DNA from 4 places in the Streptomyces sp. NBC_01260 genome. Region 1 is predicted to be linked to each of the others. Evidence: riboswitches for the same ligand, from Rfam matches in the RefSeq annotation. Region 1 holds a riboswitch; each other region holds the start of a gene.

The links. Region 1 has a riboswitch for cyclic di-AMP ahead of OG322_RS07750 (M23 family metallopeptidase). Riboswitches for the same ligand answer to the same signal wherever they lie in the genome.
Region 2: linked by a shared signal. The riboswitch ahead of OG322_RS13440 (C40 family peptidase) and the one ahead of OG322_RS07750 (M23 family metallopeptidase) in region 1 are both predicted to bind cyclic di-AMP.
Region 3: linked by a shared signal. The riboswitch ahead of OG322_RS02770 (M23 family metallopeptidase) and the one ahead of OG322_RS07750 (M23 family metallopeptidase) in region 1 are both predicted to bind cyclic di-AMP.
Region 4: linked by a shared signal. The riboswitch ahead of OG322_RS22560 (LysM peptidoglycan-binding domain-containing protein) and the one ahead of OG322_RS07750 (M23 family metallopeptidase) in region 1 are both predicted to bind cyclic di-AMP.

Annotation. Positions count from the first base shown of each region.
Region 1 covers NZ_CP108464.1:1,770,265-1,778,102, forward strand. Annotated here, with positions in the region: gene OG322_RS07730 (DUF5998 family protein) at 1-191, opposite strand, end outside; gene OG322_RS07735 (bifunctional acetate--CoA ligase family protein/GNAT family N-acetyltransferase) at 283-3,189, opposite strand; gene OG322_RS07740 (HPr family phosphocarrier protein) at 3,363-3,644, shown strand; gene OG322_RS07745 (GntR family transcriptional regulator) at 3,821-4,531, opposite strand; gene OG322_RS07750 (M23 family metallopeptidase) at 4,752-5,588, opposite strand; cyclic di-AMP (ydaO/yuaA leader) riboswitch at 5,602-5,768, opposite strand; gene OG322_RS07755 (M16 family metallopeptidase) at 5,981-7,363, opposite strand; gene OG322_RS07760 (M16 family metallopeptidase) at 7,390-7,838, opposite strand, start outside.
Region 2 covers NZ_CP108464.1:3,122,493-3,130,330, forward strand. Annotated here, with positions in the region: gene pcrA (DNA helicase PcrA) at 1-2,303, opposite strand, end outside; cyclic di-AMP (ydaO/yuaA leader) riboswitch at 2,563-2,726, shown strand; gene OG322_RS13440 (C40 family peptidase) at 2,725-3,894, shown strand; gene OG322_RS13445 (hypothetical protein) at 4,218-5,126, shown strand; gene OG322_RS13450 (hypothetical protein) at 5,221-5,574, opposite strand; gene OG322_RS13455 (C40 family peptidase) at 5,933-6,979, shown strand; gene OG322_RS13460 (GNAT family N-acetyltransferase) at 7,021-7,794, shown strand; gene OG322_RS13465 (LuxR C-terminal-related transcriptional regulator) at 7,816-7,838, opposite strand, start outside.
Region 3 covers NZ_CP108464.1:611,665-619,502, forward strand. Annotated here, with positions in the region: gene OG322_RS02745 (STM4013/SEN3800 family hydrolase) at 1-690, shown strand, start outside; gene OG322_RS02750 (STM4012 family radical SAM protein) at 687-2,060, shown strand; gene OG322_RS02755 (STM4011 family radical SAM protein) at 2,069-2,950, shown strand; gene OG322_RS02760 (GNAT family N-acetyltransferase) at 2,993-3,556, shown strand; gene OG322_RS02765 (SGNH/GDSL hydrolase family protein) at 3,570-4,415, opposite strand; gene OG322_RS02770 (M23 family metallopeptidase) at 4,599-5,552, opposite strand; cyclic di-AMP (ydaO/yuaA leader) riboswitch at 5,556-5,716, opposite strand; gene OG322_RS02775 (tyrosine-protein phosphatase) at 6,228-7,040, shown strand; gene OG322_RS02780 (DUF6126 family protein) at 7,069-7,245, opposite strand; gene OG322_RS02785 (helix-turn-helix domain-containing protein) at 7,293-7,838, opposite strand, start outside.
Region 4 covers NZ_CP108464.1:5,077,879-5,085,716, forward strand. Annotated here, with positions in the region: gene OG322_RS22550 (cytochrome P450 family protein) at 99-1,490, shown strand; gene OG322_RS22555 (transglycosylase family protein) at 1,596-2,531, shown strand; cyclic di-AMP (ydaO/yuaA leader) riboswitch at 2,844-3,015, shown strand; gene OG322_RS22560 (LysM peptidoglycan-binding domain-containing protein) at 3,020-3,766, shown strand; gene eno (phosphopyruvate hydratase) at 4,074-5,360, shown strand; gene OG322_RS22570 (FtsB family cell division protein) at 5,541-6,011, shown strand; gene OG322_RS22575 (DUF501 domain-containing protein) at 6,076-6,654, shown strand; gene OG322_RS22580 (Ppx/GppA phosphatase family protein) at 6,726-7,667, shown strand.

The sequences.
Region 1 (7,838 bases):
GTGAGCACCAGGACCGTGACGTGCCGGCGCACCTCGTTGGAGTCGAAGGTGGTCTCCTGGTGCACCAGGTACGAAGCGACCGGCTCACCGCCCACGGCGGCCTCCACCGCCTCGGCCACGAGGGCCGGGTAGTAGCCGCTGCGCTCGATCGCCGCGCGCAGCCCCTGGGTCGTCGTACCGGTCTTAGCCATACGGACCATCCTACGGGGGGCGGATGACTGCCGGGGACGTCCTGCCCACCCCGTCCCGGACGGCTTCCGCGGCGACGCGGGCCGGGACGGTTCAGTAGTTGGAGAGGCGGCGGGGGCCGAGGTCGGTGCGGGCCGGGGGCGGTGAGAGCCGGACGCTCGCCCCGAGGACGGTCAGCCCCTGGGTGGCGACCACGACCGGCTCCAGGGCGATGGAGACCACCTCGGGGTGGTCGTCGACCAGCAGGGAGACCCTGAGCAGCAGTTCTTCCAGCGCCGCGGTGTCCACGGGGGCCGAGCCGCGCCAGCCGAAGAGGACCGGGGCCGCCCTGATCGAGCGGATCAGCTCGGCGGCGTCCCGGTCGGTGGCCGGAACCAGGCGGTGGGCGGTGTCGCCGAGGAGCTCGGAGGGCGCACCCGCCAGGCCGAAGGAGAGGACGGCGCCCGCGGCCGGGTCGATCGTGGCCCGCACGACGGTGTCGACACCGCGCGGGGCCATGGCCTGCACGACGGGACGGAGTTCGGCGGGCTTGCCGAGGAGGTCGGTCAGTTCGGCGTACGCGCGGCGCAGCGCGGACTCGGTGGCCAGGTCCAGCCGGACGCCGCCCAGGTCGGCGCGGTGGCGCAGATGGGGCGCGGTGGTCTTCAGCGCCACCGGGTAGCCGAGTTGCGCGGCGGCGGCGACGGCCGCCTCCGCGTCGGGGGCCGGCAGCGTCGGCCGGACGGCGATGCCGTAGCAGGCCAGGAGCTCGCGGGCCTCGTCATGAGCCAGGGGCCTGCCCCGCGGATCAGGGTCCTCGCCGAGCAGCGCGTCGATGCGGGCGGCCGCACCCGGCTCGTCGATGGTGTCGTCGAGGAACTCGGGCACCTTGCCGGGGACCGCGGCCTGGCGTCGCCACTGGGCGTAGTTCACCGTTTCGGCGAGCGCGCGGACGGCACGTTCGGCGGCGGGGTAGGCGGGGATCCTGCCGACGGCGCGGGCTCCCTCGGGGGCGGCCGACGCGGGGGCGGTGTCCGGTCCGCCGGGGGGCGGGGGCGTTGCCGGAGGCGGTGTCGCCGCGGAGGTGCCCGAGGACCGTCCCGGCGCCGCGACACCGGATGAGGCCGGGGCCGGGCGCTGCTGGGCCACCGTACTGGTCGCCGCGGCCAGGGCCTCCGCGAGGCCGCCTATCTCCACATGGACGACGGCCACCGGCTTGGCCGGCCCCGCGGCGGCCGCCGTGTGCAGGGCGGTGGCCAGTACCTCGCCGTCACCGGGCTCCGCCTCGCCGTCCTCGCCCACCCACGGGATCGCCGTCACGATCACCGCGTCGCAGCCCTCGTCGGCCAGCGCCTGGGCCAGCGCCTCCCGGAAGTCCTGCGGGGTGGCCGCGGTGGTCAGGTCGATGGGCGGCCTCGGCCGGAGCCCCTCGGCCAGGCAGGCGTCGTAGGTGAGCAGCCCGAGGGACTCGGAGTTGCCGAGGATCGCGACGCGGCCGCCCGCCGGGAGCGGCTGGCCGGCGAGGAGCAGGCCCGCGTCGACCATCTCCGTCACCGTGTCGACGCGGATCACGCCCGCCTGCCGCATCAGCGCGGAGACCGTGGCGTCCGGGATCCGGCTGATGGGTACGGCGTGGCCCGGCGGGGTGGAGCCGCTGTGCCGGGCGCCCTTCACCACGACCACCGGCTTCACCGCGGCGGTACGCCGGGCGAGGCGGGTGAACTTGCGGGGGTTGCCGAGGGATTCGAGGTACAGCAGGGCGACATCGGTGTCCGGGTCCTCGTACCAGTACTGGAGGAAGTCGTTGCCGGAGATGTCGGCGCGGTTTCCGGCCGAGATGAAGGTGGAGAGCCCCGCGCCGCGCCGGTAGAGCCCGGAGAGCAGTGCGATGCCGATCGCGCCGGACTGGGTGAACAGGCCGATGCGCCCGGAGGCGGGCCGTTCCGGGGCCAGCGAGGCGTTCAGCCGGACCGCTTCGGAGTTGTTGATGATGCCGAAGGCGTTCGGGCCGATGATCCGCATTCCGTACGAGCGGGCCTGGCGCACCAGTTCGCGCTGCCGTTCGCGGCCCTCGGCGCCCCACTCGGCGTATCCGGCGGAGAGGACCACCAGTCCCTGGACGCCGTGTTCCCCGCAGTCGGCGACGGCCTCCGGCACCCGCTCGGCGGGTACGGCGACGACGGCGAGGTCGACGGATTCGCCGATCTCGCCGAGGGAGCGGTGGGCGGGCACCCCGTCGATGGTGTCCTGATCGGCGGGGAAGGCGCTGTTCACGGCGTAGGTGCGGCCGGTGAAACCCGCGCCCAGGAGGTTGCGCAGGACCGTACGGCCGACGCCGCCGGGGGTGCGGCCGGCGCCGATGACGGCGACGGAGCCTGGGGCGAGCAGCCGCTGCACGGACCGCGCCTCGGCACGCTGCTCCCGGGCGCGCTGGACGGCGAGCGACTCGGCGGTCGGTTCGAGGTCCAGGGTGAGGTGGACGGTGCCGTCCTCGAAGCTGCGCTGCTGGGTGTACCCGGCGTCCCGGAACACCTTGATCATCTTGTTGTTGGCCGGCAGCACCTCGGCGGCGAAGCGCCGGATGCCGCGCTCGCGGGCAACGGCCGCGATGTGTTCGAGCAGCGTGGAGGCGACGCCGCGGCCCTGATGCGCGTCCTGGACGAGGAAGGCGACCTCGGCCTCGTCCGCCGGGGCCGACGCGGGCCTGCCCCGGGCGTCGATCCGGTCGAAGCGGACGGTGGCGATGAACTCGCCGCCCACCGTGACGGCGAGTCCCACCCGGTCGACGTAGTCGTGGTGGGTGAAGCGGTGGACGTCCTTGGCGGAGAGCCGGGGGTAGGGAGCGAAGAAGCGGTAGTACTTCGACTCCGGGGAAACCTGCTCGTAGAAGCTGACCAGCCGTTCGGCATCGTCCGTGGTGATCGGCCTGATCCGCGCGGTGCCGCCGTCGCGGAGCACCACGTCCGCCTCCCAGTGGTCGGGGTAGACGTGATGCGGACTCTGCTCCGGAGAGGGCTCCATGGGCAAAGCGTACGGCTCTGTCAGCGGTCGCGTGGGGGCCGGGGCCGGGGCAGTCTGAGGGTGGCCGATCGACGGTACGACGCGGGCCGCGGACGGGCCGCGGGTCGGCCGGAGCATCGCGCACTGCATGAGAGACTGGTCTAGACAACCATTGATTCGTGAAGGGCAGAACCATGGCTGAGCGCCGCGTCAACGTCGGTTGGGCCGAGGGCCTGCACGCCCGCCCCGCATCCATCTTCGTCCGTGCCGCCACGGCCTCCGGTATACCCGTGACCATAGCCAAGGCCGACGGCAACCCGGTGAACGCCGCGTCCATGCTCGCGGTGCTCGGGCTCGGCGCCCAGGGTGGCGAGGAGATCGTTCTCGCCTCCGATGCCGACAACGCCGAAGCCGCTCTGGACCGTCTGTCCAAGCTGGTCGCCGAGGGGCTCGACGAGCTTCCGGAGACCGTCTGATCCAGCGGTCCCGACCGCCGGAATTCCTGCGCACGAGCCGCGGCGCCCCTGACGGGGAGTCGCGGCTCTTTCATTTGCGCGGGATTCCGGCCCCTTGGGACGGGCCGCCGGAATGAATTCAGGGCAGCGAAAAGAAAGCCCTACCGAATAGCCGCTCCTTGTATACGGCGTCATTGTTAATGCCGGCCGCTCGGGGTGTTTACAGCATGTTGCGAAGATCTCACCCGGCCGGCGCGGGGCACGACGCCGGCACCCGGCCGACCGGGGCGGCGCAGCCGGTGCGCGGCGGTGGCCCGCTCGGCGTGCTGCGCGGCCAGCGCCCTCGCCCGTTCCGCGTCACCGCGCGCCACGGCGTCCACGATGGCCCCGTGCTCGGCCCAGGAATCGGCGGGGCGGGCCGGCTGGTCGACCACGTACATCCAGGCGATCTTGTGCCGGAGCTGGGTGAGCAGCGCGATCAGACCGGGGCTGCCGGAGGCCTGGGCCAGGGTCTCGTGGAACCAGCCGCCCAGTGAGCGCAGATCCTCGCCCTCGCCCCGGCGGGCCCGCTCCTGACCCAGCCTGACCAGGCCACGCAGCACCTTGAGGTGGGCCTCGGTGCGGCGCTGGGCGGCACGGGCCGCACCGAGCGGCTCCAGCAGCATCCGGACCTCCAGGAGGTCGGCGGCCTCCTGCTCGTCCGGCTCGGCGACGCAGGCCCCGGCATGCCTGCGGGTGACCACGAAGCCCTCGGACTCCAGAGTGCGCAGCGCTTCACGCACCGGGACGCGGGAAACCCCGTAACGGCGTGCGAGCACCTCCTCGGTGAGTCGGCTGCCGCGTTCGAAGACACCGGAGACGATGTCTTCACGGATTGCCGTGCATACCGAATGCGCCGGAATGCGCATGTCCGAACCTCCGCCTTAATCCCCGCGGAACGCGGCCGATCGACGCCTGCCCTGCGACTCTATTGCAATGCGGTCGCATTTCCGATGCCGGGTGGAAATTCATCAATATCTTTTGGTCATGGACGGGTTCAAAAACGGGCTCCGCGCCCCGGTCCGACGGCCGGGCACGACGAAGGCCCCGGCGCGGTGCCGGGGCCTTCACCGAGGTTCCTCGCGTCGGTCAGACGGTGACGCCGTGGGCGCGCAGATACGCGACCGGGTCCATGTCGGAGCCGTACGACGGCGTGGTCCGGGCCTCGAAGTGGAGGTGCGGTCCGGTGGAGTTGCCGGTGGAGCCGGAGAGGCCGATCCGCTGTCCCTGGCCGACACTCTGGCCGACGGAGACGCCGATCGAGGAGAGGTGGCCGTACTGGGTGTACGTGCCGTCCGTCATCCGGAGCACGATGTTGTTGCCGTACGCGCCGCCCCAGCCGGCCTCGACGACCGTACCGGCGCCGACGGCGACGACGGAGCTGCCGGACGCGGCGTGGAAGTCGATGCCGGAGTGGCTGCCGGAGGACCACAGGGAGCCGCTGGACTTGTAGCCGGTGCTCACATAGGAACCTGCGACGGGGAGCTGGAAGGTGCCCAGCCGGGCGCGCTCGGCGGAGCGGGCGGCACGCGCCTCGGACTCGCGGGCCTCCTCGGCCCTGGCGGCGGCCTTGGCCTTCGCGGCCGCCCTGGCCTTGGCCTCGGCCTTCTTCTTCGCTTCAGCCTTCTTCTCGGCCTGGGCCTTCGCCTTGGCTTCCGCCTTCGCCTGGGCGGCGACGTCGGCCTGGTGCTGCTGCGCGTCCGCCTGCGCGTTGATCCGGTCGGCCAGGTCGCCCTCGATGGCGATGACCTGGGAGAGGCCGGTCTCGCCGGGGGCGGGGGTCTCGGTGTCCGCGGCGAGGGCCGGGGAGGCCAGGGAGCCGATGACGCCGGTGGTGGCCAGGGTCGCGATGCCGACGGCCTTCGCGCCGCAGCGCGTCAGACGGCTCGGGGCACGGTGCTTCCCCGTGGCACGGGTGAACGCCATGAAGTGGCTGGTCCTTTCCTTCCTTCTCGCCTACCGGGTTAGCTGACGGGTTCGGAGCAGGAAGGTCTCCTACGGATCCCCCGGCCTCGCTGAGGCATGGGCATCCGATTCACCCCAGGGACTGCGTGGGTCCCCGGCTCCCCGGGCTCGCGCCTGACGGGGACTCGGCGATGACTGCCCGGTATGTCGCGGATGCGGCATACGAGTGACGGACAGCCGAGCCGACGCTAGACGGGGGCACTTCCCCACACCAAACGGACAGGCGGTTTTGTAGCGCATCCCACAGGGCAGACAGGCAACCTCTCCCCTATACCGGACAAAAAGGAAAGACCCTGGCGGATCACCGACCGCCAGGGTCTTTCTTTTGCCCCGTTATCGGGGAGAGTGACCGGTCAGCCGGTGACGACCGAAACCTCTCCGATACCGAGGGCCCTGACGGGCTCCTCGATCTGCGCGGCGTCCCCGACGAGGACCGTGACGAGCCGGTCCCCCGGGAAGGCGCTGACCACGGCTGCCGTCGCCTCCACCGTGCCGGTCTCGGCGAGGCGCGCGTACAGCTGCGCCTGGTAGTCGTCCGGGAGGTGCTGCTCGACCTGGTCCGCGAGGGTGGCGGCGACGGAGGCCGCCGTCTCGAACTTCAGCGGTGCGACACCCACGAGGTTCTGCACGGCCGTCTCGCGCTCGGCGTCCGTCAGGCCCTCCGCGGCCAGGGTCCGCAGCACCTTCCACAGGTCCTCCAGCGCCGGACCGGTGGACTCCGTGTCCACCGAGCCGCTGATGGCGAGCATCGAGGCGCCCGTCGCCCCCGCCGCGGAGTCGGGGGCCGAGGAACGCAGCACCTGGGCGAAGGCGCGTACGCCGTAGGTGTACCCCTTCTCCTCGCGCAGCACCCGGTCCAGCCGGGACGTCAGCGTGCCGCCCAGGCAGTAGGTGCCGAGCACCTGGGCGGGCCAGACGCTGTCGTGCCGGTCGGCGCCGATCCGGCCGATCAGCAGCTGCGTCTGCACCGCTCCGGGGCGGTCCACGATCACCACCCGGCCGGTGTCGTCGGCGGTGATCGGCGGGACCGGACGGGACTCGGCCGTGTTGCCCGACCAGTCGCCGACGGTGTCTGCGAGCAGGGCGTCCAGGTCGATGCCGGTGAGGTCACCGACGACCACGGCGGTCGCGGTGGACGGCCTCACGTGGGCGTCGTAGAAGGCGCGCACGGCCGCGGAGTCGATCCGCTCCACGGTCTTCTCGGTGCCCAGGCGCGGGCGCGACATGCGGGCCGTGGCCGGGAAGAGCTCCTTGGAGAGCTGCTTGGCGGCGCGCCGGGCGGGGTTCGCCTGCTCGTGCGGGATCTCGTCGAGCCGGTTGTTCACCAGCCGCTCGATCTCGCTGTCGGCGAAGGCCGGCGCCCGCAGGGCCTCGGCGACCAGACCGAGCGCCTTGGCCAGCCGGGAGGCGGGAACCTCCAGGGAGACCCGGACGCCGGGGTGGTCGGCGTGGGCGTCCAGGGTGGCGCCGCACCGCTCCAGCTCGGCGGCGAACTCCTCGGCACTGTGCTTGTCGGTGCCCTCGGACAGGGCGCGCGACATGATCGTGGCCACCCCGTCCAGGCCCTCGGGCTCGGCCTCCAGCGGGGCCTCGAGGAAGATCTCGACCGCGACGACCTGCTGGCCGGGGCGGTGGCAGCGCAGCACCGTGAGGCCGTTGGGCAGGGAGCCGCGCTCGGGTGCGGGGAAGGCCCAGGGCCTGGCCACTCCGGGTGCGGGCTGCGGGTGGTACTTCATCGAAACTCCAGTCGCGGCAGCGTCGCTCACTTGTCCGCTCCTTCGTGCGCGTCGGTGTCGTTGGCGGCGCCTTCTTCGGCCTCTTCGGCGGGCTCCGCCGACTCGACCGGCTCGTAGACCAGCACCGCCCGGTTGTCGGGCCGCAGCTGGGCCCTGGCGGCCGCCCGGACCTCTTCGGCGGTGATGTCGAGCACCCGGTTCACGGCGGTCAGGGCGCGCTGCGGGTCACCGAACAGCACGGCGAACCGGCACAGTTCGTCGGCCCGGCTCGCGACCGTACCGAGCCGGTCCAGCCACTCGCGCTCCAACTGGGCCTGGGCGCGCTCCATTTCCTCGGGGGTCGGGCCCTCCTCGGCGAACCGGGCGAGCTCCTCGTCGACCGCGGCCTCGACCTGCGCCACCTCGACACCGCCGGACGTCTTGACGTCCAGCCAGCCGAGCGAGGGCGCACCGGCCAGCCGCAGCATCCAGAACC
Region 2 (7,838 bases), 1.4 Mb from region 1:
ACCCGGTCGCCGACCACCAGCGTGATCGTCGGCTTGTCCGAGGTCCGCCGGGTCGCGAAGCCCGAGGGCCCGGAGCGCGAGCGGGACGCGGACAGCGACGAGGTGATGCCCGACGTCGGTCCCGCCGGAGCCGCCATCGGGCCCTTCCGCTTCCACTCCAGGTGCTGGTCCGGGATCTCCTCCAGGAACCGTGACGGCGGGTTGTACGAGGGCTGGCCCCACGCGCTGCGCATCGCCGCCCGGGTCAGGTAGAGCCGCTCGCGGGCGCGGGTGATACCGACATACGCGAGCCGGCGCTCCTCCTCCAGCTCCTTGACCTGGCCCAGCGCCCGCATGTGCGGGAAGACGCCGTCCTCCATGCCGGTCAGGAAGACCACCGGGAATTCGAGGCCCTTCGCCGTGTGCAGGGTCATCAGCGTGACGACTCCGGAGCCGTCGGTGTCCTCGTCGGGGATCTGGTCGGAGTCGGCGACGAGCGCGACCCGCTCCAGGAACTCGGAGAGGGTGCCCGCACCCTCCTCCTCGCCGCGCTCCTGCTCGAATTCGAGCGCGACGGCGGCAAGCTCCTGGAGGTTCTCGATCCGGGTCTCGTCCTGCGGGTCGGTGGAGGCCTGGAGCTCGGCGAGGTAGCCGGTCCGTTCCATGACGGCCTCCAGCACCACCGCGGGGCCCGCGCCCGACTCGACGATCGTGCGCAACTCCTCCATCAGCGTGTTGAACCGCTTGACGGCGTTGGCGGAACGCGCGGCCATGCCGTACGCCTCGTCGACGCGGCGCAGCGCCTGCGGGAAGGTGATCTTCTCGCGTAGTGACAGGGCGTCGATCATCGCCTCGGCCCGGTCGCCGATGCCGCGCTTGGGCACGTTCAGGATGCGGCGCAGCGGGACCGTGTCCTCGGGGTTGGCGAGGACCCGGAGGTAGGCCAGGACGTCCCGGACCTCCTTGCGCTCGTAGAAGCGCACACCGCCGACGACCTTGTAGGGCAGGCCGACCCGGATGAAGATCTCCTCGAAGACACGGGACTGCGCGTTCGTCCGGTAGAAGATCGCGACATCTCCGGCCCTGGCGTCGCCCGCGTCGGTCAGCCGGTCGATCTCGTCGGCGACGAACTGCGCCTCGTCGTGCTCGGTGTCCGCGACGTAGCCGGTGATCCGGGCTCCGGAGCCGGCGTTGGTCCAGAGGTTCTTCGGGCGGCGGCTCTCGTTGCGCTCGATGACGGCGTTGGCGGCGGACAGGATCGTCTGGGTGGAGCGGTAGTTCTGTTCCAGCAGGATCGTGGTCGCGTCCGGGTAGTCCTCCTCGAACTGGAGGATGTTGCGGATCGTGGCGCCGCGGAAGGCGTAGATCGACTGGTCCGCGTCACCGACGACGCACAGCTCGCCGGGGGCGTCGGCGGCACCGGCCGGGCCGACCAGTTCCCGTACGAGCGTGTACTGGGCGTGGTTGGTGTCCTGGTACTCGTCGACCAGGACGTGCCGGAAGCGGCGGCGGTAGTGCTCGGCGACGTCGGGGAAGGCCTGGAGCAGGTGCACCGTCGTCATGATGATGTCGTCGAAGTCCAGCGCGTTGGCCTCGCGCAGCCGGGCCTGGTACATCGCGTAGGCCTGGGCGAGCGTCTTCTCGAAACCGTCCGCCGCCTGGCCGGCGAAGGTCTCCTCGTCGATCAGCTCGTTCTTCAGGTTCGACACCTTCGCCGTGAACGACTTCGGCGGGAAGCGCTTCGGGTCGAGGTCGAGATCGCGGCAGACCAGGGCCATCAGCCGCTTGGAGTCCGCGGCGTCGTAGATCGAGAACGAGGAGGTGAAGCCGAGCTTCTTCGACTCGCGGCGCAGGATCCGTACGCACGCGCTGTGGAAGGTCATGACCCACATGGCGTTGGCGCGGGGGCCGACGAGCTGCTCGACGCGCTCCTTCATCTCGCCGGCGGCCTTGTTGGTGAAGGTGATCGCCAGGATCTGGCCGGGGTGCACCCCGCGCTCGGCCAGCAGGTGGGCGATGCGGTGGGTCAGCACCCGGGTCTTGCCCGAACCGGCCCCGGCGACGATGAGCAGCGGGGACCCCGCGTGCACCACGGCGGCACGCTGCTCGGTGTTCAGCCCGTCGAGCAGCGCGGCGGCGTCGATGACCGGGCGGTGGGCCCCGTCGCGGTAGTACGCGTCGCGGGGCGGCGGGGGCCCGTCGAACACGCCCCCGAAGAGGTCCTCCGGCACCGCTTCGGGTGCGGAGTCCTCGGGGGGCGGCGGGGGCCCTTCCTCCGTGTGCTGGAGGCCGGCCAGGAAACTGTCGTCAAAGAGGCTGCTCATCGCTGTCCGAGTCTAGGCGGCCGCACTGACACCCCGGGGCCGCATCACGAACCGCGCACCACCGCGCGGCCACGGAAAGCGATGCCGCACCCACCCTGTGTGGACGGACCCCGCACCTGACCTGCCCGCACCGCGTCCACTTCGGCAAGGTCACGAAAATGTATCGGGCATATCGAACATCAACCTTCACAGCGACACCATGAGTTGGCTAGCGTGCTCGTTCGGGCGGCCCGTACCCCCAGAGGCGAACCACGCCGAGCGGGCGTCCACGCCGAATCCGGCCTGCCCGTACGGGGTCCGGAACCGGGGACCCACACGCAGCACCGGGGTGAATCGGTCCGAACCCCCACCAGGACCGTAGGGCAGCCTTCCGTTCCGCCCGAACCCGACAGCTAACCCGGTAGGCGGTCCACGGAAGGAGATGCCGGCCTTGGCATCGCATCGCAAACCGCGCCCCCGGGTGCGCAGCACCACCCCGGCCATCGGGTTCACGACGGCCGCACTCGCCTCGGTGACCCTGCTGTCCACGCAGAGCGCGCTGGCGGCCCCGGCCCCGAAGCCCAGCATCGAGGACGTCCAGAAGAAGGTCGACGGCCTCTACCGGCAGGCGGGCACCGCGACCCAGCACTACGACCAGGCGAAAGAGGCGTCCGCCAAGCAGCGCACCAAGGTGGACGCGCTGCTGGACGACATCGCCGAGCGCGCCGACAAGCTGAACGACGCCCGCCGGACGCTCGGGAACTACGCCGCCGCCCAGTACCGCGACGGCGCGCTCGCGCCGACCGCCACCTTCTTCCTGGCCAACGACCCGCAGTCGTTCTTCGACCAGACCCACCTCATGAACCGGATGGCCGCGAACCAGCAGCAGGCCGTCACGGACTTCCGTACGAAGCAGGCCGAGGCGTCGAAGAAGCGTGCCGAGGCGGTGACGAGCCTGGAGACGCTCACCGCGTCGCAGACCAAGCTGCGTACCAGCAAGCAGAACGTGCAGAACAAGCTGACCGAGGCCCGCACGCTGCTGTCGAAGCTGACCGCCGAGGAGAAGGCGCGCCTCGCCGAGCTGGAGCGGAAGAAGCAGGCCGAGGCCAAGCGCAAGGCCGCGGAGCTGGCGGAGAAGCAGGCCGCCGCGAAGGCGGAGGCCGACCGCAAGGCCAAGGAGGCCGGAAGCGGGACCGGCACGGGGACGGGCTCGGGAACGGGCTCGGGCACCGGGACAGGCTCCGGCTCGGACAGCAGCGCCACGACGAAGGCCGGGAAGGTCCTCGCGTTCGCCCGGGCCCAGATCGGCAAGCCGTACGTCTGGGGGGCGACCGGCCCGGCCTCGTACGACTGCTCGGGGCTCACCCAGGCGGCCTGGAAGGCCGCGGGCGTCACCCTCCCGCGGACCACCTGGGACCAGGTGAAGGTCGGCACCCGGATCGCCACGGCGGATCTGCAGCCCGGGGACCTGGTCTTCTTCTACGACGACATCAGCCACGTCGGCATCTACAAGGGCGACGGCATGATGATCCACGCGCCGAAGCCGGGGGCGGACGTGCGCGAGGAGTCGATCTACTACATGCCGATCTACGGGAGCGTGCGGCCCGGCTAGCGAGTGTCCGGCGCCCCCAGGGGCCTGCCGTACGGAGCACGCGTAGTGGGTCCGTGGCCCAATACGCGGGCTCCGTGGGACCGTTAGCGTGTTCTTATGCCACTCATGGGGGAGTTGCGGCGCCGGCTAGGCCGGCGCGCTGTACCACGTACGGAAGCGCGGGTGCTGGGGTTACGCCGGCGGCGGGACCGGGGACAGGGCGCACTGGAGTGTCCCGGCCTGGTGGTCGTGGCGGTCATCGGGGCCCTGGTCGCGACCGGGATCGGCGCCGACCTGTCCGAGACGCGGGCACAGCGCGCAGAGCACCACAGGAGCGAGCGACCGTGAAGATCTTGGAGAGCGTCCGGGGCATGGCCTTCCTGGGGACCTTCGGCCAGGCCAGGCTGTTCTCGGCAGCCTGCGCCGAGCGCACCGCCGGGGTACTCCTCCAGTACCTCGCCGACGAGGGGCGCCCGGCGGACCAGGACACCTGTGTGGCCGCGCTGGAGCTGCTGTGGGACACCGCGCCGCCGGACGAGAACGTGGCCGCCGCCATGCACCGCAGGCTGAGCGCACTGCCGGAGCTCGGTCAGGAGTTCCGGCCGAGCGGCGTCCGGCAGTCGGCGGCGCTCGGGCTCAGAGCCCTGTTCGCCGGCATCGCGATGCTCATCGACCAGGGCCCGGACGGCGCGGTCGAACCGTCCGAATCGGCGCGGGCGCTCGCCCGGGAGCTGGACGGGGAGGTCGGCGCGACGGCCGCCGAGGAGGACGCGATCCAGGACCGGGACGTCGAGCGGATCATGTCCTGGAGCCCGCAGGAGCGGACGCTGCACGTCCACGGGCTGCGCGCGGCGGCGGCGGAGACGGGCCGCGACCGGCTGGCGGCGGCCCGGACCCGCCACGGCCTCGGCGACGGGGCACCGGACGGAGCCTTCACGCACCCGGGCTCGGTCTCGGTCACGGCCACCGCCGACCGCGGCGATGTCGCGGCGGCCGAACAGCGCGCCCGTTACGGGGTGGTGGGCCGGATCACGGCGGGCTCCGACGCGGGGGGCTACCTCCGTGTCGACCGGCTGGCCGACCTCGCCGAGTCGCCCGAGGAGCGGGCCTCCGCTGCCGGAGTGGACATCCTGGTGGCGGCCGACCCGGCGATGACGCGGGACTACGTGGGCGAGTGGGTCGAGGACTGGGCGGGTGTGGAGGAGGCGCTGCGGCGGGAGGGCCGGCAGGTCGACTGGGACGCCGCGCCGTAGTCAGAAGCGCTCAGAGGTGGTCGACAGTGGTCAGCGGTGGTCAGCCACCGGTCGGTTGCGGACGGCCGCCGGCCACCCACCGGCCACCACCCGCTCAGGTCCAGAGCGTGGCGATGAAGATGTTGACGACCGTCAGTCCGCCCACCGCCGCGAAGAGGCCCTTCTCGACCTTCTCCTCGTCCCGCTTGACGTAGACGAGCGCGAGGATGACGACCAGGATCAGCAGCTTGATGCCGATCTTGACGTTGTTCACGGGGTGGTCGTCGGCCTGGTCGAGCCCGACCAGCGCGACACCGGTGACCAGCATGGTCAGCGCGCCGTGCAGCATCCCGGGCACGAATCGCGCCGTCCCCGCCCCCATCGCCTTCATCTGGGTGAGGAAGCCTCCCAGCAGGGCGGCGATTCCGATGATGTGCAGGGCGACGAAGACATCGATGAGTACACGCATGGTTCCGCACCTTAGTCCTGGTCATATCAGCCTTCCGCAGCCAGGTGGGGCTTACTGAACGCTTGACCATTGAATGCACCAATTGCCTGACTCTGGTGCAATTTTTCCGGTCATCCAACAACAACGCAACGCCAAATTCAGACAATAGGCGTCATTACGACTCTTGTCCGTGCCCCGGGTTTAGCGTGCCTACCCAGGTGACCGGATCACCGCCGCTCCGCACCCGGACGGCACCTTCCGCTCACCCCGCCGAGAGATCCGGCGGCGGGCCGCTCCCCCTGTTGGTGACCCGCCGCCGGACCGGGCGGGCCCGCCGGTAGACCCCGACGGGCAGTCGACAGGAAGGACCCCCGCCCTCGTGGCCGCGCACCGGAAACCCAAGCAGCGCCCGTACACCGGCTCTGCTGCCCGCACCGCAGCGACCCTCGCCCTCGCAGGGGCCGCGACCGCTGCCGCGCTGCCGGGATCCGCGCACGCCGACCCGACGCCCACCGCCGCCCAGGTCAAGGCCGAGGTGGACCGGCTGTACCGGGAGGCCGAGGTCGCCACCGAGCGGTACAACGGCGCGAAGGCGAAGGCGGCCGCCACCGCCGAGTCCATCGACGCGATGCGCGACGAGGCCGCCCGCAGAACCGAGCGGCTCAACGCCTCGCGCGAGGCACTGGGTGCGTACGCGGCGGCGCAGTACCGCTCGGGCGGTCTCGACCCGTCCCTCCAGCTGGCACTCTCCTCGGACCCCGACCAGTACCTGCAGCGCGCCTCGTACGTGGAGCGGGCCGCCGCCGGCCGGGCCGACGAGCTCCGCACCGTGCAGCGCCAGGTCGCGGACGTGGCCCAGTTGCGGTCCGAGGCCGCGGGGCAGCTGGCCGAGCTCACCGCCCGCCAGACCGACCTGAAGAGGCACAAGGCGACGGTCCGGGCCAAGCTGTCCGAGGCCCGCAAGCTGCTGGCCCGCCTCTCCCCCGCCCAGCGCGCCGCGTACGACGCCTCGGACGGCGGCCGCGGCGCGGGCCACGCCGACCGCAGCTCCCCGCGCGGCTCCGACCGGGCACCGAACGCCCGCGCCGCGGCAGCCGTCGCCTTCGCGTACGGGGCCCTCGGCAAGCCGTACGTCTGGGGCGCCACCGGCCCCTCCTCGTTCGACTGCTCCGGCCTCACCCAGGCCGCCTGGGGCTCCGCGGGTGTCTCGCTCCCCCGGACCACGTACACCCAGATCAACGCGGGGCAGCGTGTCCCGAGGTCCGAACTCGCTCCGGGGGACCTGGTGTTCTTCTACTCGGGCGTCAGCCACGTCGGCCTCTACATCGGCAACGGCCGGATGATCCACGCCCCGCGCCCGGGAGCCCCGGTCCGCATCGCGCCGATCGACGAAATGCCTTTCGCCGGAGCGGCCCGGGTGGCATAGGCTCCCGTCCCTCCGACCACCGGACAGAGGGACACCCGCACATGCCCATGGACTTCGACGTCCAGACTCACGCCCATACGCTCGCACTCCGCTCCCCCGGCCATTACCGGGTCGGCCCGTTCACGGTGCGCCACAACGTGAACTGGTCGCTGAAGTACGCCAATTACGCGATCCCCGACCAGGGCGCCGAACCGACACCCGGCGAACTCGACGCCCTGGTCGCGGCCTTCCGCGAGCGGGACCGGATGCCGCGCCTGGAGTATCTGCCCGCCTGGGCACCCGCGGTCGAACCCGCTCTGCTCGCCGCCGGGTTCACCGCCGAGAACCGGGCCCCGATCCTGGCCTGCGCCCCCGGGGATCTGCTGCCGCCCAAGCCGGTGGACGCTCTGGTGACGGCAGAACCGGCCACGGACGCGGAGTTCGACGCCGCCGCCCTCGTACAGCACCTGGGATACGGCGGGACCGGCGAACCCGAGGGCGGCGAGGCGCGGTGGCTGCGCGAGGCGGCGGCGGGCGGCGGGGTCGCCGCGCTCGCCACCCTCGACGGCGTCCCGGCGGGGGCCGGCGGCTGCTCGGTCCCGGTCGACGGCCTCAGCGAGCTGGTGGGCCTGGCCGTCGCCGCGGAGTTCCGCCGCCGCGGCATCGGGGCCGACCTCTCCGCCCGGCTCACCGCGACCGCCTTCGAGCAGGGCTGCCGGGTGGTGTGGCTGGAGCCGGGCGACGCCGAGGTGGAACGGATCTACGCGTCCATCGGCTACCGCAGGATCGGCGAGAAGCTGAACATCTCGCTCGGTCCCGAGCGGCCGGCCGGCTGACCCGCGGCCGGCCGGCCGGACTCAGACCAGCCGCCGGGCCGTCG
Region 3 (7,838 bases), 1.2 Mb from region 1:
GTGTGGGAGCGGCGACACGCCCCGGGGAGTTTCACGTACGCGTCGCACCAGGCGATCTTCGCGGGGTTCCTGCCCACTCCGGCCGCCCCGGGGCCGCATCCACGGCTGTTCGCCGCCCGGTTCGCGGGCAGCGAGAGCACCGCGGAGCGCACCTTCGTCTTCGACACCCCCGACCTGGTCTCGGGTCTGGCCGCGGCCGGCTACCGCACGGTGTGCATCGGAGGTGTCGGGTTCTTCAACCGGCAGGCACCGCTCGGCTCGGTGCTGCCCGGAATGTTCCAGGAGGCGCACTGGGAGCCCGAGTTCGGCGTCGCGTCGGACACGTCCTTCGAGGCGCAGGTGACCCGGGCCGAACGCGTGGTCGCGCAGCTTCCCTCCGGGCAACGGCTGTTCCTCTTCGTCAACGTCTCCGCGCTGCACCAGCCGAACTGGTTCCACCGGCCGGGGGCGACCCGCGACGCGGGTGACAGCCGCGCCACCCATGCCGCCGCGCTGGAGTACGTCGATGCCCATATCGGCCGCCTCTTCGCCGCTGCGAGCAGCCGCCGCCGCGCGTTCGCCGTCGTCTGTTCCGATCACGGCACGGCGTACGGCGACGACGGCTACACCGGTCACCGGCTCGGACACGAGTCCGTCTGGACCGTTCCGTATGCCCATTTCTTCCTGGCCCCGGGGGCAACCGTCCGATGAACAGTCCGCACTCCGCCCGTCGCACCCCCCGTCCGTACCAGAGTTACGTCTACGCCTACCCGCACAAGACGGCGTACGGGAGGCTGTCCGAACACCCGGGCGGGCGGCCCGCACTGAGTGAGCTGTGGGCCGGGGAACGCAAGGACGCGCTCTCGCTCTATCTCCACATACCGTTCTGCGAGGTCCGCTGCGGGTTCTGCAACCTCTTCACCCGCATCGGCGCCCCGGACGAGCTCACCACCCGGTACCTCGACGCACTGGACCGGCAGGCGACGGCCGTACGGGACGCGCTGGGCGACGCGGAGCCGGTGCGTTTCGCCGCGGCGGCCTTCGGCGGCGGAACCCCCACCTTCCTGACGGCGGGCGAGCTGGAGCGTCTGTGCGACATCGCGGAGAAGCGCATGGGCGCCGATCTCCGTTCGGTACCCCTGTCGGTCGAGACGTCACCGTCGACCGCGACGGCCGACCGGCTGGCTGTCCTCGCCGACCGGGGGGCGACCAGGATCAGCATCGGGGTGCAGAGCTTCGTCGAGGCCGAGGCACGTGCGGCGGTCCGCCCGCAGCGCCGTGCGGATGTGGAGGCGGCCCTCGGGCTGATCCGGGACACCGGTGTCCCGGTCCTCAACATCGACCTGATCTACGGCATCGACGGACAGACCGGGGCGAGCTGGCGCGCCTCGCTGGACGCGGCGCTCCAATGGCGGCCGGAGGAGCTGTACCTCTACCCGCTGTACATACGTCCGCTGACCGGCCTCGGCAGGATCGGCACCTCGGCCGCGGACGCGGAGTCCGTCTGGGACGAACAGCGGCTGGGGCTGTACCGCGCGGGCCGCGATCACCTCCTCGGCAACGGCTACGAGCAGGTGTCGATGCGGATGTTCCGCCGCGCCGACGCCCCGCAGGCCGCTGGACCCGACGACTACGCCTGCCAGACCGACGGCATGATCGGGCTGGGCTGCGGCGCCCGCTCCTACACCTCGCGGCTGCACTACTCCTTCGACTACGCCGTGGAGATGCGGGAAGTGCGGGCGATCATCGACGGCTACACGTCGGCCGAGGACTTCTCGCACGCCGAGGTGGGCCGGTTCACCGACGGCGACGAGGCGCGCCGCCGTCATCTCCTGCAGTCGGTCCTCCAGGCCGAGGGGCTGCGGCTGTCGGAGTACCGCGAGCGGTTCGCCACCTCCCCCGACGAGGACTTCCGCGAAGAACTGGCCCTGTTCGAGGACCGGGGCTGGCTCGATCCGGACGCGCCGGCCGCCGGGCTGCTGCGCCTGTCCCCCGAGGGGCTGGCACACTCCGACGCCCTGGGCCCCGACCTCTTCTCCCCCGCGGTGCGGGCCGCGATGGCCTCGTACGAGCTGAAGTGAGCCCCTTCATGGACCTGACGATTCTCTACCGCGGTCCGCTCGCGTCGTGCGACTACGACTGCCCGTACTGCCCGTTCGCCAAGCGGCGCGACAGCCGGGAGCAACTGCGGGCGGACCGGGCCGCGCTGGAGCGGTTCACGGCGTGGGCGGCGGCGCAGACCGGTGACCGGATCTCGGTGCTGTTCACTCCGTGGGGCGAGGGGCTGGTCCGCTCCTGGTACCGCCGGGCGCTGGTCGAGCTGGCCCGACTGCCGCACATCCGCCGGGTGGCGATCCAGACGAACCTCAGCGGCCGTACGCAGTGGCTGGCCGCGGCGGGCGCCGTGGGCCGGGACAAGATCGCGCTGTGGTGCACGTACCACCCGGGCCAGACGCCGTACGAGCGTTTCCTGGCCCGGTGCGGGGAGCTGGCGTCCCTGGGAATCCGCCACAGCGTCGGTGTGGTCGGTCTGGCCGGCCACCTCGACGAGGCCCGGCGGCTGCGGGCGGCGCTCCCCGAAGAGGTGTACCTCTGGGTCAACGCCGCGGAAGGGCACAGCTACACGGACGAGGAGGCCGGCCGGTGGACGGAGATCGATCCGCTGTTCCCGTACAGCCGTCATCCGCACCGTTCGGCCGGGCTGCCCTGCCGGACCGGTGAGTCGGTCATCTCGGTGGACGGGGACGGCACGGTGCGCCGCTGCCACTTCGTCCGGGCCGAGCTCGGCAATCTCTACGACGGCAGCTACCGGGGGGCGTTGGGCCCGCGGGCCTGCCCGCTGGCCGTGTGCGACTGCCACATCGGCTACGTCCATCTGGAGACGCTGCCGCTGTACGACGTGTTCGCGGGCGGCGTGCTGGAACGCGTTCCGGCCCGGCCGCCACGTTCTGTTCAGCGGGTGAGCCCCTAATTGCCTGGACGGAGCGCTGAACGGCCTGGTGGCATGGGCGCCATGAACTCCTTCTGGACAGGCGAGCGGGTGCGGCTGCGCGGCATCGAACCCGCGGACTGGCAAGCGTTCATGGAGATGGACGGGTACTCGGATCACCAGCGGTCGGGGGACATGCTCCACCCGCCGCGCTCCGCCGAGGGGTACCGCGCCTGGGCGGCGGAGCAGGCCGTCGCCAAGCCCACCGGGGATTGCTTCCGGCTGGCGATCGAGGCCCTGGACGGTGGAGTGCTCGTCGGTGGCATCTCGACCCATGACGCCGACCCGCGCACCGGCAGGTTCACTTACGGCATCGGGGTCGGCGGCGGTCATCAGCGGCGCGGGTACGCGTCCGAGGCGATCGTGCTGCTGTTGGGCTTCATGTTCGGCGAGCGGCGCTATCACAAGTGCGAGGCGCAGGTCTACGCGTACAACGGCGCGTCGGTCGCATTGCACCGCGGGCTCGGCTTCACCGAGGAGGGCCGGCTGCGCGACCACGAGTTCTTCGCCGGACGCCATCACGACCTGGTGCTTCTGGGGATCACCGCCCCCGAGTTCGCCGAACGGCACCCGTTCGGCGAACCCTGACCGGCCCGGCCCCTCAGAGCGGCAGCAGGTCCGGCCGCTTCGCCTCCACGTGGTCCCCCGAGGACTCGCCGCGCAGGCGCCGCCCGATCCACGGCACCAGGTACTCGCGCGCCCAGTTGATGTTGTCACGCCGGACCTCCAGCGTTCCCCGGTGCGCCTGCGGGGGCCACTCCTGGTCCGGGTCGGCCGGCACGTCGAGACCGAGCACCTGGGCGGCGCGCAGCGCGACCCGGGTGTGTCCCTCGGGCGACAGATGCAGCCGGTCGCCGTCCCATGCGCGCCGGTCCTGCACGGAGCGCAGCGACCAGAGGTCGAGCACCGGGCAGTCGTAGCGGTCCGCGATGGACCGCACATGGGCGGTGTAGGTGGCGATCTTGCCGCGCAGATGGCGCAGCACGGGAACACCACGGGTGTCGAAGCCGGTGGTGACCATGACGGTGCCGACCGATTCGGTCAGCTCCGCGACCGCGCGCTCGAAGCGCTCGGCGACGTCGTCGGGGTCGGTGCCCGGCCGGATGATGTCGTTGCCGCCCGCGCAGAAGCTCACCAGGTCGGGGGCGAGTTCCCTGGCGCGCGGCACCTGCTCCTCGACTATCTGGTCGAGGAGACGTCCTCGTACGGCGAGATTGGCGTACCTGAAGTTCCCGTGCGCGGCGCCAGTAATGCGCGGCGCCGTTTCGGGGTCCGGGAGCTGGTCCGCGAGGATTACCGCGAACCGGTCCGCCCAGCCGACGAATGTCCCGTCCGGGCCGAGGTCGCCGACTCCCTCGGTGAAACTGTCGCCAATCGCCGCGTACGACTCGATGGCGCCCTGTCGGTTGATGACGCCCTGTCGGATGTTTCTCGAATCGTTTGCCACAAGGGCATATCCTGCACCGTCGAATGTGACCTACGCGACCGTAATACGGGGTTGACGGGTGGTGAGATAGACCACCCGGTCAGTTTTTGGTAAAGGGGGAATAAGCAGAAGGACGGTGCGCCGCCGCGCACCGTCCCTCTGTGTATTGCTCTGGTCCGGGTCACCGGACCGGTACTGCCTGGATCAGACGTTGATCCCGTGCGACGCCAGGTAGGCGATCGGGTCGATGTCCGAGCCGTACGCCGGACCCGTGCGGATCTCGAAGTGCAGGTGCGGGCCGGTCGCGTTGCCGGTGGCGCCCGAGAGGCCGACCTGCTGGCCCGCGGTCACGGTCTGGCCCGCCGAGACGGAGAGCGAGGACATGTGGCCGTACTGCGAGTAGTGGCCGTCGGCGTGCTTGATGACGACCTCGTTGCCGTACGCGCCGCCCCAGCCGGCGGTGACGACGGTGCCCGAGGTGATCGCCTTCACGCTGGTGCCGGTGGAGACGGGGAAGTCGATGCCGGTGTGGCTGCCGCTGGACCAGTTGGCGCCGGAGGCGCGGTAGGCGGTGGTGTGGCTGCCGGGAACCGGGTGGACGTAACCGGAGGCGGTGCCCTGACCGGCCGGGGCCGAGGTCTCGTTGGACGCCTGGGTACCGGAGGAGGACGCGGAGTTGGAAGCCGCGGGGGCCTTCGACTCGGTCTTGGCCGGAGCCGGGGCCTTCGACGGGGTGGTGGCACCCGCGGAGGTGTGCGAGCCGGTGGTCGAGGCGTGGCCCCAGGCCTCGCCGCCGAGCGTCAGCTTCATGCCCGGGAAGATCAGGCTCGGGTCGTCGCCGACGACCTCGCGGTTGTCCTGGTACAGCTTCTCCCAGCCACCCTTGAGCTTGTGCTGGGCAGCGATCTTCGACAGGTAGTCGCCGGAGACCACGGAGTACGTCTTGGTGCCGGCCTGCTTCTCGGCGACCGGCTTGGCCGGGGCGGCGTGCGTGGCGGCGGCCGACTTCGCGGTGGCGGGAGCGGCGTGCTCCGCGGCGGTGGCACCGGTGGCACCGAGCAGCGGAAGCACGATGACGGCTCCGCCGGCGCTGGCGACGACGATGCCACGGGCGATGGTGCTGGACTTCGGACGGCGGTGCTTACCCAGTATGGGCATGAAGAATTTCCTCTCCGGCGCCTACGAGGTGAGCTGTCGGGTTCGGGCTGGAGATGCCCGGTCACGCCTGGCGCGACTTAACCCCGAGCCGGCCGGATCTCTCCGGTCGGCGGCTTACCTGGTTCCCCCGCTCCTGCCACACGGTGAGTGGGTGCGAATTCCGGACGGCGGCAGGATTAGGCGTTCCATCCGGATTGAGAGTGAACGTAAGCGAGCCGGGACGGCGGAAACAAGCCATGGGTTCCACTCCGGATTCCGCTCCGGAAAATCGGCGCGGAATTCCGGTGACACTCCGTGGATTATGGATCTTGGCTTTCCGCACGACGCACGGATTACCCAACCGGCGCACCGCCACACACCGTCACGGATATGATCCCGCTCACGAGTGGGCGACCATCTCCCTTATAAGCAGGGCATGTTCGACTAAAGGCCTCAATACGGACATGTCGCACCCACCATTCACTTCGGAGCCGCGGCCGCCCCGCGTCGGCACCACCGTCGCTGCGCGCGCCCCGACGGCCCCCGAACCGTGGCGGTCCGGGGGCCGCGCAGAGGGCAGAAGAACGGGCACATGGAGCCGTCACCGACATGATTGCCCGAGTATCCGATGTCGTATCGTCACGGGAGTGGACCCGTCGGCGACACGCGTCGGCGGCAGAGCCTCCAGGAGTGACCGTGACGCAGCAGCTGCCGCAGACCCCGTCGACGGAACCCGAGCTGGCAGGGGTCCGTAATTTCCGTGACGTGGGCGGGCTACCCGCCTCGGACGGCCGCCGGGTGCGGTACGGACGGCTCTACCGCAGCGGTCACCTGGCGGGCGCCACCGCCGAGGACGCCGCGTTCCTCGGCGGCCTCGGCCTCCACACCGTCTTCGACTTCCGCAACGCCACCGACCTCAAGCTGGACGGAATGGACGTCGAGCTGCCCGGCGTGCGCAACGTGAACATCCCGCTCACCGATCCGGCGGACGGCACCGAGTTCTGGCAGATGGTGCGCGACGGCAACATGGACGAGCTGCGCGGCATCCTCGGCGGCGGCAAGGGGACCGACCGCATGGTCGCCTCCTACCGCTCGATCATCCTGGACCGCACCGCCGAGCACAGTCGCGTGCTGCACGCCCTGGCCGAGGACAGCGTCCCCGCCCTGATGCACTGCGCGGCCGGCAAGGACCGGGCAGGGCTCTCGATCGCGGTCTCCCTGCTCGCGGTCGGCGTCAGGCGCGAGGCCGTCGAGGCCGACTACCTCAAGTCCAACGAAGCCCACCGCCGCTACCGGGTGCGCCGCAGCGACACCTCGGCGGCCGGGATGTCGCCCGAGGTGATGGAGCTCCTCAGCCCGCTCTTCGGAGCCCACAGCGAATATCTCGCCGCGGCCTTCGACACGATCGACGAGACCTGGGGCGGCACCGACCGCTACCTCTCCGAGGGGCTGAAGATCACCCCCGAGACACGGGAGCGGCTGCGCGAGCGGCTCCTCGACGAGGCCTGACCGGCCGGCCGGGCCACAGAGCGCGCGGCTACTGGTTGTGCATCCCCACCGCGAACAGCAGGTAGAGGAAGCCCGCGATGACGTGCCCGGCCACCAGGTAGGCGAACAGCCTGATGACCAGGCCGCGGGGCATCTTCCGCTCCTGCGAGTCGGAGTCCTTCCGCCTGGCCGGGGTGAGCGGGTCGTAGTTCTCGGAATCGGACATGACAGTCCTCTCTGGCGACCGGACGGGCCGGCGGCGGGGACGGCGCCTCAGCGCCGGTGGATCCCGCTGCCGAGACACAGCTCGGCGGCGGGGCTCTGCAGCAGGGTGTGGACGAAGAGCAGCTCGGCGCCCTCGCGCTCCGGCGCCGCGATCCGGTGCGGGGTGAGCGAGTCGAAGTGCGCACTGTCGCCGGGACCCAGGTCGTGCACGGTGTCCCCGAGGGTCACCCTGAGGTTTCCGGCCAGGACATACAGCCATTCCTCACCCGGATGGACACGCACCAGGTCGCCCTGCGCGCCGTACGGGACCCGGACGCGCAGCGCCTGCATCGCCCGGCCCGAGCCACCGGCCTGCTGGTACATCCAGCCGTCGGCCTCGGCCCCCTCGAACTTCCGGCCGCGGACGATCGCGTCACGTTCCGGGGGGATCTCGCCGAGCAGCTCGGAGACCGTCGTACCGTAGATCCTGGCAAGTCCGAGCAGCATCGGCAGCGAGGGCTGCCGTCGGCCCGTTTCGAGCCGGGACAGATGGGCGGGTGAGAGCCCGGCGCGCTGGGCGGCGGTCTCCAGGGTGAGCCCGCGGCCGCGGCGCAG
Region 4 (7,838 bases), 3.3 Mb from region 1:
ACCGGCGGGACAGCGGGCCATCCCGCCGACGCGGCCGGTCCGGCTTGATCGGGGAGGGACCGCCCAGCCCGGCCAGGGGCAGCGGCTAACGTCGGGGGGTGAACGACAGCCCCGCCGACACCCCTGCCGACACTCCCGCCGATGCGCCCGCGCACGCTGCGGGAGCCACCCCGGCGCCCGCACCCGCCGGCTGCCCCGCCCACGCGGCCGGCGCGGCCGACGCCGTGCCGCCCGCCCCCGAACTCTTCACCTGGGAGTTCGCCACCGACCCGTACCCCGCGTACGCCTGGCTGCGCGAGCACAGCCCCGTGCACCGCACGACCCTGCCCAGCGGGGTCGAGGCCTGGCTCGTCACCCGGTACGCGGATGCCAAGCAGGCCCTCGCCGACGCCCGGCTCTCCAAGAACCCGGCGCACCACGCCGAGCCGGCGCACGCCAAGGGCCGCACCGGCATTCCGGGCGAGCGCAAGGCGGAGCTGATGACGCATCTGCTGAACATCGACCCGCCCGATCACACCCGGCTGCGGCGTCTGGTGTCGAAGGCGTTCACGCCCCGGCGCATCGCGGAGTTCGCGCCGCGCGTGCAGGAGCTGACGGACCGCCTCATCGACTCCTTCGCGCAGAAGGGGGAGGCGGACCTCATCCATGAGTTCGCCTTCCCGCTCCCCATCTACGCGATCTGCGACCTGCTCGGCGTCCCGCGCGAGGACCAGGACGACTTCCGGGACTGGGCGGGCATGATGATCCGCCACGGCGGCGGCCCCCGCGGCGGGGTGGCCCGTTCGGTGAAGAAGATGCGCGGCTATCTGCTCGAACTCATCCACCGCAAGCGCGAGAACCCCGGGGACGACCTGATCTCGGGACTGATCCGGGCGAGTGACGACGGCGAGCACCTGACCGAGAACGAGGCCGCCGCGATGGCCTTCATCCTGCTCTTCGCCGGGTTCGAGACGACCGTCAACCTCATCGGCAACGGCGTCCACACCCTGCTGGGCCACCCGGAGCAGCGCGAGCGGCTCCAGCGGTCCCTGGCGGCGGGGGAGACGGAGCTGCTGGCCACCGGGGTCGAGGAACTGCTGCGTTACGACGGTCCGGTGGAGCTGGCGACCTGGCGGTTCGCCACCGAGGCGCTGACGATCGGCGGGCAGCCGGTCGCCGAGGGGGACCCCGTGCTGGTGGTGCTGGCGGCCGCCGACCGGGACCCCGAACGCTTCGCCGCTCCGGACACGCTGGACCTCTCGCGGCGTGACAATCAGCACCTCGGTTACGGTCACGGCATCCATTACTGCCTGGGAGCACCGCTCGCCCGGCTGGAGGGACAGGCCGCGCTCGCCACGCTGCTGAAACGCCTCCCGGACCTGCGACTTGCGGTGGAACCTGCCGATTTGCGCTGGCGTGGCGGGCTCATCATGCGCGGACTGCGCACGCTTCCGGTGGAGTTCACCCCCGAGACCGTCCCCGGCGAAGGTGACGCTCTGTCAACTCTGTGACTTTCACGTGATCTCTGCTGCATCGACTTGTGACACACGTTCGAGTCCCGCTAGGTTCACCGTTCGACTCATCCGTCACTCGTCCGTCACACGGAAGGCATTCCCATGGGCTCCGCGAACGGCAGGCACCGTCGCCCTCGGCAGGCACCCGCGATCGTCGTCGCCGCAGGCGTGACCGGCTCGGCCATCGCCATCCCGCTGCTCGGCGCGGCCGGCGCGCACGCAGCCGACGCCTCGACCTGGGACCGGGTCGCCGAGTGCGAGAGCGGCGGCATGTGGAGTGCCGACCTCAGCAACGGCTTCTACGGCGGCCTGCAGTTCTCGCAGGAGGTGTGGAAGTCCTACGGCGGCGATTCGTACGCCCCGCGTGCGGACCTGGCCAGCCGCTCGCAGCAGATCGCCGTGGCGGAGAAGGTCCTGGACGACCAGGGGCCGAAGGCGTGGCCCAGCTGCGCCGTCATCTCCGGCCTCGCCGTGGACGGTTCCCTGCCGGGCGTCGACCCGGGCAGCACCCCGTCCGCCCACCCGTCCGAGAGCGCGGACCCGTCCGCGAGCGCCGACCCGTCGGACGGCGCGTCCAAGGGCGCCAAGAAGACCCCGTCGGACGACGCCACCGCCGACACCGCCGACACCGCCGACAAGGACCGTACGCCGGACGCCTCGGACTCCCCGTCCGCCACGCCCTCGGCATCCGGCTCCTCCGGCGCGAGTGACACCTCCGACGCCCCGGGCAGGTCCTCCCGGGCCGGGGACACGGGCGGCAGGCACCGCGGTGCGCCGGCCCCGGAGAAGCCCGGCAGCGACCGGGACTCGGGACGGCACGCCTCGCGCGGCGAAGGTGACGCACGCGGCAAGGGCGCACCCGCCGCTGACGGTACGTACACCGTCCGGCCGGGCGACAACCTCTGGGCGATTGCTGACGCACAGAAGCTGCCCGGCGGCTGGACCGGGCTGTACGAGGCCAACAAGGCGGCGGTCGGCTCCGACCCGGACCTCATCCTCCCTGGCCAGAGTCTCGATCTCGGCGTGAAGGCCGGATGAGAACGACCGCGGAAGCAGTCTGATCATCAGCTGAATGCGCCCCAAATCTGGGGTACTTAGGCGGTCTATGTCCCATTTTTGACTAAGTGAGACATGGGTCTCTTTGCGTGAACTGGTGCGTCTTGTTCGGGAGCTCCCCCCGCATCCGTTCCGACCTGCGCAAACAGGCCTTCTTCAGATGCAAGTAAGGGCTGTTTATCCGGTATGTCCTTCTTTGGAGATGGGGGTTGCGTGTGTTTACGGTCGGAACCGCTCGCACCGCGGGCCCCGTCGATCGTCACGCCGAATCCTGCCGTCGGTCGAAGGGAACAGACGCGTAAAGCGCCGTAGGCAGGAGCGGGGGACCCAGGTAAGTGCCGGGCCCGATCGTCGCAAGACGCATCAGGACCGGCTTGGGGTTAAGTCGTGCGCTAGGACGTGCGACCGGGCAACTCACTTGGCCCGAACCCGACAGCTCACCTCGCAGGCGTCGGTGAGGAGAAGTCTCGATGCTGCTGAACAGCAAGGGCAACAAGCACCGCCGCCCGTCCAAGGCCGTCCGTATCGCCACGCTCGCCGGTGTGACCGGTGCCGCCATCGCCGTGCCCCTGATGGGTGCGACCGGCGCCTCCGCGGCCTCCGTCTCCACGTGGGACGCGGTCGCCCAGTGCGAGTCCGGCGGCAACTGGTCCATCAACACCGGCAACGGCTACTACGGCGGTCTGCAGTTCTCGCAGTCCAGCTGGGCCGCCGCCGGCGGTACGCAGTACGCGGCCCGCGCCGACCTGGCCAGCAAGTCCCAGCAGATCACCGTGGCCGAGAAGCTCCTCGACATGCAGGGACCGGGCGCCTGGTCCTGCGCCGGTGCCGGCAACCTGAGCAACGACGGTGTCGACCCGGGTGTCGGCACCGGCTCCACCGCCCCCAAGACCGAGACCGCTCCCAAGCAGGAGTCGGCTCCGGCCCAGCAGGCCGAGCCGAAGAAGTCCGAGCGCACCGAGGCCCCGGCCACCAACCGCTCTGACCGCTCGACCGCCCCCAAGGCGGAGCAGAAGAAGACCGTCACCACCCCGACCGGCGAGAAGGTCAAGAAGGGTGATGGCGAGTACAAGGTCGTCACCGGCGACTCGCTGAGCAAGATCGCGGCCGACCACCACGTCAAGGGCGGCTGGGAGCAGCTGTTCGAGCTGAACAAGGACATCGTCAAGGACGCCGACATGATCTTCCCGGGTCAGCAGCTCCACCTGGTGAAGTGATTCAGCACCCTCCTCGCTGAGCACCCCGGCCCGGCCCGCATCTTCCCCCCATGCGTGCCGGGCCGGGGTTCGCCGGTCGCCGGGCCATCGCTTCGCGGCTCACCGGATTCCGCGTTGATTGTTCAACTGTTGTAGTTACTGGTCAGTAAATTTCTGGCCGTTCGCCCCGCTATGACAGCTCTTGGGTCCTTTTTCGTCCCAGGGGACGGGCGGTCGGCCGACTGAGACGGCCGGGCCGGTTAGGCTCTTGTCGCAAGGCCAAAGTGACCCTGCACAACCAGCGTCATATCCCAGAAGGAGATGCCTCGTGCCGTCCATCGACGTCGTCGTAGCCCGGGAAATCCTCGACTCCCGGGGCAACCCCACGGTCGAGGTCGAGGTTGGCCTCGACGACGGCAGCACGGGTCGTGCTGCTGTTCCGTCCGGAGCCTCCACCGGTGCGTTCGAGGCCATTGAGCTTCGCGACGGTGACCCCAACCGCTACCACGGGAAGGGCGTCGAGAAGGCGGTCCTCGCCGTGATCGAGCAGATCGGCCCGGAGCTCGTCGGCTATGACGCGACCGAGCAGCGGCTGATCGACCAGGCCATGTTCGACCTGGACGCCACGGAGAACAAGGGCTCGCTCGGCGCCAACGCCATCCTCGGCGTCTCGCTCGCCGTCGCCCACGCCGCGTCCGAGGCCTCGGACCTGCCGCTGTTCCGCTACCTCGGTGGCCCGAACGCGCACCTGCTGCCCGTCCCGATGATGAACATCCTCAACGGTGGGTCGCACGCCGACTCCAACGTGGACATCCAGGAGTTCATGATCGCCCCGATCGGCGCGGAGTCCTTCTCCGAGGCCCTGCGCTGGGGCGCCGAGGTCTACCACACGCTGAAGAAGGTCCTGAAGACCAAGGGCCTGTCCACCGGCCTCGGTGACGAGGGCGGCTTCGCGCCGAACCTGGAGTCCAACCGCGCGGCCCTCGACCTCATCGTCGAGGCCATCAAGGAAGCCGGCTACGCCCCGGGCAAGGACATCGCGCTCGCGCTCGACGTCGCCGCGTCCGAGTTCTACAAGGACGGCAAGTACGAGTTCGAGGGCAAGTCCCGCTCGGCCGCCGAGATGACCGAGTACTACGAGGAGCTCGTCTCCGCGTACCCGCTGGTCTCCATCGAGGACCCGCTGTACGAGGACGACTGGGCCGGCTGGAAGGTCATCACCGACAAGATCGGCGCCAAGGTGCAGATCGTCGGCGACGACCTCTTCGTCACCAACCCGGAGCGCCTGGCCCGCGGCATCGAGGAGGGCTCCGCCAACGCCCTGCTCGTCAAGGTCAACCAGATCGGTTCGCTGACCGAGACCCTGGACGCCGTCGAGCTGGCCCAGCGCAACGGCTTCAAGTGCATGATGTCCCACCGCTCCGGCGAGACCGAGGACGTCACCATCGCCGACCTCGCGGTCGCCGTGAACTGCGGCCAGATCAAGACCGGCGCCCCGGCCCGCTCGGACCGCGTCGCCAAGTACAACCAGCTGCTGCGCATCGAGGAGATCCTCGACGACGCCGCGGTGTACGCGGGCCGCTCGGCGTTCCCGCGGTTTCGCTCCGAAGGCTGACGAGCACAGCTAGGGTCTTTCGTTTGGATCAGGCCGGACCCCGCGAGCCCGGCATGATCCAAACGAGAGGCCCTAGGGCTGACAAGCCCGGCCGGGTCCAGCGCCCCGGCCTCCGTCCGTCCCCGCACTCGGTCCCGTACCGTGTGCGGGGACGGACGTGCGTAATGGGGAGGCGGAGACATGGCCGCGAAGGACCGGGACCGGTTCTCCACCGCGACCCGGCTGAGGCTGCTCGGTGAGCAGACCGCAGCCCGCGTCTACCGGTCCCAGAACCGCCGTCAGGCGCACCGCTCCCGCCTCACCGGCCGGGCGGCCGTCCTGGCCCTGATCGTCTGCTCCCTGGTCGTCGCACTCGCGTACCCGATGCGGCAGTACGTGTCGCAGCGCGACGAGATCGCCGACCAGGAGCGGCTCGCGCAGGAGGCCGAGGCACGCACCGAGGAACTGCGCGACGAGAAGTCGCGCCTCCAGGACGACGCGTACATCAAGCGGCTGGCCCGCGAGCACCTGCACTACCTTCTTCCGGGAGAGACCAGCTACACGGTGGTCGACCCCGACGCGGTCAAGGAGCGCAACGGAAAGCCGGACGAGTCCGGCCGGCCGTGGCACTCCAATCTGTGGGACGGCGTCGACAGCGCCGACCGCGGCTGACCCGCGTTCCCTCGTTCATCTGCGGAACCGCAGTTCAAGCAGCCCGATCAGAACCTAGGCAGGCATGGAAACGCCCCCTCCCCAGACCGAGCCCACCGCGCCCACCGACGCGGACATCGCCGCGTTCCAGCAGCAGCTGGGGCGCCCGCCGCGCGGGCTGCGCGCCATCGCGCACCGCTGTCCGTGCGGAAACCCGGACGTGGTCGAGACCCAGCCGCGGCTGGAGGACGGCACGCCGTTCCCGACGACGTACTACCTGACGTGCCCGCGTGCGGCGTCCGCGATCGGCACGCTGGAGGCGAACGGGGTCATGCGGGAGATGACCGAGCGCCTCGGTACGGACCCCGAGCTGGCCGCCGCGTACCGGGCCGCGCACGAGGACTACATCGCGCGGCGTGACTCCATCGAGGTGCTGGAGGGCTTCCCGAGTGCGGGGGGCATGCCGGACCGGGTGAAGTGCCTGCACGTGCTCGTGGGGCACTCGCTGGCCGCGGGGCCGGGGGTGAACCCGCTGGGGGACGAGGCGATCGCGATGCTGCCGCAGTGGTGGCGCAAGGGTCCGTGCGTGTCGCCGTGCGGCGCGCCGGAGGAGAAGGACGGCGGGACGGCCGACGCGGCCGACGGCGCGCCGGACGAGGACTGACCGTCCGCACGGGGGCTCCGCCCCCCGGACCCCCGCTCCGCAATCGAAGGGGCTTGAATGAGGAGTACTTCATGACGCGCGTGGCCGCCATCGACTGCGGTACCAACTCGATCCGCCTGCTGGTGGCGGACGCCGACCCCGGCACGGGGGAGCTCACCGAGCTCGACCGGCGGATGGAGATCGTCCGGCTCGGGCAGGGCGTCGACCGGACCGGACGGCTCGCCCCCGAGGCTCTGGAGCGGACGTTCGCCGCCTGCCGGCGGTACGCGGCGGTGATCAAGGAGCACGGCGCGCAGAAGGTGCGCTTCGTCGCCACCTCCGCCTCCCGGGACGCGGAGAACAGGGACGAGTTCGTCCGCGGGGTGCTGGACATCCTGGGCGTCGAGCCCGAGGTGATCAGCGGCGACCAGGAGGCCGAGTTCTCCTTCGACGGGGCCACCAAGGAGCTCACCGGCCGCGACGACCTCGCCAAGCCGTTTCTCGTCGTGGACATCGGCGGCGGCTCCACCGAGTTCGTCCTCGGCGACGACCGGGTGCGGGCCGCCCGGTCCGTGGACATCGGCTGCGTCCGGATGACCGAGCGCCATCTCGCGCGGGACGGCGCGGTCGTCGACCCGCCCACGCCGGACGCGGCCGACGCGATCCGCGCGGAAGTCGCCACCGCCCTGGACCTGGCCGGGCAGAGCGTCCCGCTCACCGGGGCGGGCACGCTCGTGGGGCTCGCCGGCACCGTCACCACCGTGGCCGCGATCGCGCTGGGCCTGGACGCGTACGACTCCGCGGCGATCCACCACTCCCGGGTCTCCCTGGAGCAGGTCCGGGAGATCACCGACCGGCTGCTCGCCTCGACCCACGCCGAGCGCGCCGCGATCGGCGCGATGCATCCGGGACGGGTCGATGTGATCGCCTCCGGGGCGCTGATCCTGCTGGCCGTCATGGAGCGGACCGGGGCCCATGAGGTGGTCGTCAGCGAGCACGACATCCTTGACGGGATCGGCTGGTCCATCGCGTAGCGCGCCCCTCGGGGCCGACGCCGCACAGCGCCCCCCTGAGGCCCCCGCGCGGGGCTCCGGGGGGCCGGGTGCGGGGAGGCGCCGGAACGTTGCTCATACGCATTCCTGCCTGCACCTTTGAGTCGCTGAGGGCTGCCCGGGGGACCCCTTCCGAGACCCGTCGCGACGAAG